DNA from 3 places in the Kocuria sp. CPCC 205258 genome. Region 3 is predicted to be linked to each of the others. Evidence: predicted binding sites of a transcription regulator. Region 3 holds the regulator's gene; each other region holds the start of a gene.
The links. The regulator LexA, encoded in region 3, represses DNA repair genes until DNA is damaged. The targets are predictions, from matches to a motif close to TCGAACANNTGTTCGA.
Positions count from the first base shown of each region.

Region 1 (2,263 bases), on a different contig from region 3:
CGCCCAGTGGATGGTCATCGCCTTCCCGGTGTGCCTGGCGATGTTCGTGGTGCTCGCCGTGGTCATGTTCCTGCTCAACAAGCCCGAGATCCGCCGGATCGAGGGCGTGGAGGACTACATCCGGGAGCACCGCGAGGCACAGGGAAGGATGGGCCGGGCGGAGAAGAACACCCTGATCGCCTTCGGCGTCACTGTCACCCTGTGGCTGCTACCGGCCTTCGCCAGCCTGTTCGGCGGGACGGAGTCGGCCGCCTACATCTTCCTCGACGACCGTCTCGACGAGGGCATCGTCGCCGTCCTCGGCGCCTCTCTGCTGTTCATCCTCCCGACCAACTGGGCCAAGCGCGAAGCGACGCTGACCTGGTCGGACGCGGCGAAGATCGACTGGGGCACGATCATCCTCTTCGGCACCGGCATCATCTTCGGCTCCCTGCTCGCCGAGACCGGTCTGGCCGAGACCATCGGCACCGGGGCCTCGGAGAACCTCAACATCACCAACGTCGTGACGATCACCGTGTTCTCGGCCGTGCTGGCTGTGCTGATCTCGGAGACCACCTCCAACACCGCCTCGGCCGCGGTGATCGTCCCGATCGTCATCCCGCTGTGCCAAGCCATGGGGGTGGACCCGTTCGTGCCGGCCATGGCCGCGACCTTCGCCGCCTCGTTCGGGTTCATGCTCCCCGTGTCGACCCCGCAGAACGCCATCGTCTACGGCACCGGGGCGGTGCCCATCACCCGCATGATCCGCACCGGCATCGTCTTCGACATCCTCGGGGTGATTCTCATCGTCACCATCGTCCCGGTGATGATCGCCGTCGTGGGCCTCGGCGGATGACACCCGCCGGCCACCCGGCGCCACCCCTGGCGCGGAAACCCGGAGTTCTCGCGGCCCCGGCGGTTTGCAATTGACTTAAGATTCGAACACGTATTCGAATGGGGGCGTGAGCTTTCCGCACCTGCACGTCGCCACCGCCTTCAGCGCCCACTTCGGGGTCAGCCGGCCTGCCGTCCTGGCGGCCGCCGCCGCGGCGGACGGCGCGGACGCCCTCGCCTGCACCGACCGGGACGGGCTCTACGGCGCGATCAAGCACCTGGGCGCGTGCCGGGAGCACGGCATCGACCCGGTCCTGGGGGCCGACCTCGCCCTGCTGGACCCCGGCCGCGAGCGCGCCCTCGGCCGCGTGGTGGTCCTGGCGGCCGGCGGCACCGCCGGTGCGGGCTACGCCGCCCTGTGCCGGCTCGTCTCCACCGCCCACGCCGCAGCGGGCCCGCCCGGGGCGACCGCCGCCGAGATCGCGGCCGCCGCACACTCGCCCCGGCACGGGGAACCGGTCCTGACCGTCCTGCTCGGGCCCGCCTCCGACGTCGGGCAGGAGCTCGCGGCCCGCCGCTACCGCACCGGGCGCGCCGCCCTGGCCCGGTGGCGGACCCTGCTCCCCGCACCGGCGCTCGCCGTGGAGGTGGTCTCGCACCTCGCCGCCCCCGGCACGGCGTGCAGCACCTCCCACGCGGCCCGGATGCTGCGCGCCGCCCTCGAGGCGGGACTGACCCCCGTGCTGACCAACGCGGTGCGCTACGCCACCCCCGCCGAGGCCGCCACCGCCGACGTCCTCGACGCCGCCCGCGCCCTCACCCCGCTCGAGACCCTCGGGGCGCGCGCCGGCCACGCCCCCGGCGGCAGGGCCACCGGGCGGACCGGGACGTCCCGGCGGACGACGGCGCCGGAGCCGCTGCAGCCCAACGGCCAGGGCTGGCTCAAGTCCGCCCGGCAGATGCGCGCGCTCGCCGCGGAGATCGCCCGGGCCGCGGACCTCGGCGCGGCCGGGGCCGCGGCCCTGCTGGCAGGCACCCAGCGGGTGGCCGACCGGTGCCGGCTGGACCCGGTCACCGACTGCGGCTGGGGGCGGCCGGTGGTGCCCGAGGCCTCCGTGCTGGGCCTGGAACGGCCGGCGCCCGCGGAGCTGCGGGCCCGGTGCGAGGCGGGGCTGGGCCGCCGCTACCCGGGCCGCCGCATGACACGGGCCGTGCGGGACCGGCTGGAGCAAGAGCTGGGGGTGATCGAGGACCTCGGCTTCGCCTCCTACTTCCTCACCGTGGCCGAGGTCTCGGCGATGATCGGGCAGATGGGGGTCCGCCACGCCGCCCGCGGCTCGGGGGTGTCCTCGCTCGTCAACTATCTGCTCGACGTCTCCCAGGTGGACCCGCTCGAGCACGAGCTGCTCTTCGAGCGCTTCCTCTCCAACGACCGCTCGACCCTCCCGGA
Region 1 covers NZ_JAVKPS010000003.1:387,156-389,418, reverse strand. Annotated here, with positions in the region: gene RF644_RS07810 (DASS family sodium-coupled anion symporter) at 1-835, shown strand, start outside; gene RF644_RS07805 (DNA polymerase III subunit alpha) at 942-2,263, shown strand, end outside.
Region 1: the regulator LexA is predicted to act here: its motif matches at 918-933, upstream of RF644_RS07805 (DNA polymerase III subunit alpha).

Region 2 (2,263 bases), on a different contig from region 3:
ACGCCGATTTTCGGTCACATTCCGCCCCTGACGCTGCCCTCGAGGCCGCTGGGGAGTTCCCCTCACGTCGCCGGCGGGTGCGGGTGGAGCATGAGCAGTCCAAGGCCGTCGTGCTGCGGGCTGTGCCCAAGGGCTGTCAGCTCGCCAAGCACGTCGCCGCCTGGCGCCGGGCCGTGCTGGAGCACCCCAGCCTGGAGTTGATCCGTGCCGATGCCCGGGCGAACCTGTTGGCCGTGGTGGAGATCATCTGCCGCCAGCAGGACCCCGCCTCGCGCACCTGGCGCACGACCTGGGACTGGGTGGCCAACAAGATCGACCGCTCCCGCTCCACCGTGGCGCGGGTGATCCGTCACCTGCGCGAGTGCGGGCTGCTGGCCGTGGTGGCCACCGGCCGCAGCGCAGGGCGCACCCCGGCCGCCACCGGCCGCACCCAGGGCGAGGCCCCCGTCTACGCGCTCATCCACAGCACCCCTCAGCCGGCGGGTGAGCCTGTGGAACTAATTGACACCCCGGTCCCCACGAAGTGGGAGAGTCTTTCCCCGCACGCGCGCGAAGAGCTTTCCCCGAAGGACGCGGCTACGCCGCGACCCACCCGAAAACGCGCCGCGCAACGGCGCGAGGTGGTCGCCGCCCTAAGCCGTCGTACAGCCCCGCTGTGGCCCCGTCATGCGACGACGGAGCCTTTGACGAAGCGGGTGACCCGTCGGGCGCGGAAGGAGACTCAGCGGGCGGCGGCCCTGGAGCTCCAGCACGAGGCCATCGTCCTGCGCCATCTCACCACCGCCCACGTCGTGAGCGTGTGCAAACCGTTCTTCGAGGCCGGATGGACCATCGCCGATGTGCTCACCGCCCTGGACTGGACGCCTCAGGGCACCCGCTACGGCTTCCTCACCGTGGAGGGCATCGACAACCCCGCCGCCTGGCTGGCCGCCCGGATGCGTGCCTGGACCCACCCCGACGGCACCCCCCTGCGGTCCCGCGATCAGCGGGTCGCCGCCGAGGCCGCCCAGCGCCGCGCAGCCGCACGCGCGGCCGCCGAACGCTACGCGGCCCGGACGGCTGCCTCCGCGGCCGTCCCCGCGTCCTCCCCTGCGCCTGGCCCCCGCCTGCCGTTCCGGCAACGCTGGGCCGCCCAGATCGCCGCCGGCCAGAACCAGGCCGCTGGTGCGGCGGCCTCGGCTCCGTAGCCGGGCCTTGGCGTGTCCGGTCAGCGGGGGAGAATCCGCACCATCAGCACTAGTCAACCGTATATTTGTTCGGATCTATTGTGTTTATGGGCTGAGCTTTAGAATATGTGTTCTATCCTGGCCGCATGAGACACCCAGTACCGCTCACCATTGACCGCCCCGCGCTGGTCTCTGCGGTCCTGGTCCGAGTCCCGGCTGGCTTCCCCTCCCCTGCCCAGGACAGCTTCGACGACGGCCGGATCGACCTCAACGAGGTCCTGATCAGAGACGTGACGTCCACCTTCATCCTCCGCGTCACCGGAGACTCCATGGAAGGCATCGGGATCTACTCCGGCGACGAAGTCCTCGTGGACCGGTCCCTGACCCCCAAGGACGGCGATGTCGTGATCGCCGTCCTCGACGGGGACTTCACCATCAAGACCCTTCACGTCCACCCCGACCGGGTCGTGCTGCACCCGGAGAACCCGGCCTACCCGGACGTGGAGGTCCCGTCGCTGTCGACCCTGCACATTTGGGGTGTCGTGGTCTACGGCATCCGCCACGTCAACCAGCGGAAGCTGCACTAGGACGGTGGACGACGGTGATCGCCCTGGTCGACGTGAACAACTTCTACGCCTCCTGCGAGGCCCTCTTCGAACCCTCCCTAGCGGGTAAACCGCTGGTGGTGCTCTCCAACAACGACGGTTGTGTCGTCGCCCGCAGCGCTGAGGCTAAAGCCCTGGGGATCAAGATGGGTGACCCCTGGTTCCAGCTGCGCGCCGACGCCACCCGCTGGGGGTTGATCAAACGTTCCTCCAACTACCAGCTCTACGCGGACCTGTCGGAGCGGGTGATGCTGCTGCTGGCCCGCCACGCACGGGGTCAGGAGGTGTACTCCATCGACGAGTGCTTCCTCCTCCCACCCGAGGGCACCCCGGCGGAGCAGGTGCGGTGGGCGCGCCGGCTGAAAGCCACCGTGGCCCGCAATGTCGGACTGCCGGTGAGCATCGGGATAGCCGCCTCGAAGACGCGGGCGAAGATCGCCACCGAGGCCGCGAAGAAGCTGCCCGCCACCGGTGGGGTGGTCCACTGGGACC
Region 2 covers NZ_JAVKPS010000017.1:3,228-5,490, reverse strand. Annotated here, with positions in the region: gene RF644_RS18035 (hypothetical protein) at 84-1,187, shown strand; gene RF644_RS18030 (LexA family protein) at 1,313-1,753, shown strand; gene RF644_RS18025 (Y-family DNA polymerase) at 1,768-2,263, shown strand, end outside.
Region 2: the regulator LexA is predicted to act here: its motif matches at 1,287-1,302, upstream of RF644_RS18030 (LexA family protein).

Region 3 (2,263 bases):
CAGGCGGCCGGGACCTCGAGGAGCTGGCCGGCCACGAGCACGGAGCTGTCCAGGTCGTTGAGCTCCACGATCTCGTCCATGACTTCCCGCGGATCCCGGTCCGGGCCGGCCGCCACGGCGAGCTCCCACAGGCTCTGCCCGGGGAACACGGTGGTCCGCTCGGTCCCGGGGCCCGGGACGGGTGCGCTCGTGGCCGTGGCCGTCGAGGGGACGAGGAAGATCACGGCGAGCACCACCAGGGCGGCGGAGCCGGCCAGGACGGGCAGCCCCAGGAACACCAGGCGGCCGCGGCGGGTCAGGGTCAGCGGGGTGCGGGACGCGGAGCGGGCGGGACGGGCCCGCCGGAGCGCACGGCCGAGCCCCCGGGCGGATCCTGCGGACTCGCGGCGGCGGGCGACGACGGCGGTGAGGGTGGCACTGGCACTCATGACATGAACTCCTTGACGTTCCCGCACGGAGCGGGCGATCTCGAACACCGGTCCGGTCGACGACCCTCGCGGGCCTCCATTCGATCGAACATACTTTCGAATACCGATGACCCATGTCTAGCACGTGTCTGCGAATGCTGTCGACAGCGAGTCGTACATATGTTTGAACACACACGGCGTGTCGCCTAGGCTGAGGACAGGTTCGGGCCCCCGGCCGGCGCGCGCTGCGGACCCCCTGCGCCTGCCGACCGGGACCCATCGAACCACCCGGGTCCGACATCGGAACCGGGACCGCGCAGACCGGCTGCGGCACCTGCAGCCGGACGGGAAAGGACGACGCTCCCATGGCCCAGCCCCCCACCCCCGAGGAGCCCCGCGCCCGGGGCGCCCGCCCCGGGGCACGCTCGCGCAGCCGCGGGCTCACCGTGCGCCAGCGCACCATCCTCGAGGCCATCCAGCGCTCCATCGCCGAGCACGGCTATCCGCCGTCCATGCGGGAGATCGGGGACCTCGTGGGCCTGGCCTCGCTCTCCAGCGTCACCCACCAGCTCGCCCAGCTCGAGAAGCTGGGCTATCTGCGCCGCGACCCCAAGCGCCCGCGGGCCATGGAGGTGCTCACTCCCCTGCAGCTGCGCGGGACCGCCGGGGCGGAGTCCGCCGAGCCGTCGGAGGAGGCCCCGGCGGCACCGACGGGTCGGACCGCTCGTCCCGCCGCCCAGAATGCCGTGGCCGAGCTGTCCACCTCGGCGGACGTGACGATGGTCCCCCTGGTGGGCCACATCGCCGCCGGCGGGCCGATCACGGCCGAGCAGTCCGTGGAGGACGTCCTCGCGCTGCCCCGCCAGCTGGTCGGGCACGGCGAGCTGTTCATGCTACGCGTCAAGGGCGACTCGATGATCGACGCCGCGATCTGCGACGGCGACTGGGTGGTGGTGCGCCGGCAGAGCGCCGCCGACAATGGTGACATCGTGGCCGCCCTGCTCGACGACGAGGCCACGGTCAAGACCTTCCGCCAGCGGGACGGCCACACCTGGCTGCTGCCGCAGAACACGCGCTACGAGCCGATCCTCGGCGACCACGCCACCGTGATGGGCAAGGTCGTCTCGGTGCTGCGCAGCCTCTGAGCCGCCGCACGCCCGGGACCCGGGCCCTCCGCCGCCGGCGGGGGGCCCGTTGCCGTCCGGGCCGGCCGCCGTCCGGACACCCTGCTGTCCGCACCCCGTGCGGGCCCGGCGCGGTCCGGGCAGACCCCGGGCGGCAGCGGGACGTGCTCAGTCCACGGAGAGCCGCTGCAGGGCGCCGAGCACCACCTGGCGGTCCGTGGTGGTCCACAGCGGCGGCAGGGACCCGCGGAGGAAGCCGCCGTAGCGGGCGGTCGCGATCCGGGAGTCCAGGATCGCCACGACGCCCCGGTCACCGCCCGCGCGGATGAGCCGCCCGGCCCCCTGGGCGAGCCGCACGGCCGCGTGCGTCGCGGACACGGACATGAACCCGTTGCCGCCGGCCCGTTCCGCGGCGCGGCTGCGGGCGCTCGCCAGCGGGTCGTCCGGGCGCGGGAAGGGGATCCGGTCGATCATCACGAGCCGGCACGAGGCCCCCGGGACGTCGACGCCCTGCCACAGGCTCATCGTGCCGAACAGGCTCGTGGACGGGTCGTCGGTGAACTCCTGGACGAGTCCCGCGAGCGAGGACTCCCCCTGGCACAGGATCGGCAGGTCGGTGCGCCCGCGCAGCGCCTCGGCCGCCTCCTCCGCCGCCCGGCGGGAGGAGAAGAGCCCGAGGGCCCCGCCCCTGGAGGCCTCCAGCAGGGCCAGCATCTCGTCCAGCTGGGCCTC
Region 3 covers NZ_JAVKPS010000010.1:73,487-75,749, reverse strand. Annotated here, with positions in the region: gene RF644_RS15305 (LysM peptidoglycan-binding domain-containing protein) at 1-428, opposite strand, end outside; gene lexA (transcriptional repressor LexA) at 773-1,552, shown strand; gene RF644_RS15295 (ATP-dependent DNA helicase) at 1,700-2,263, opposite strand, start outside.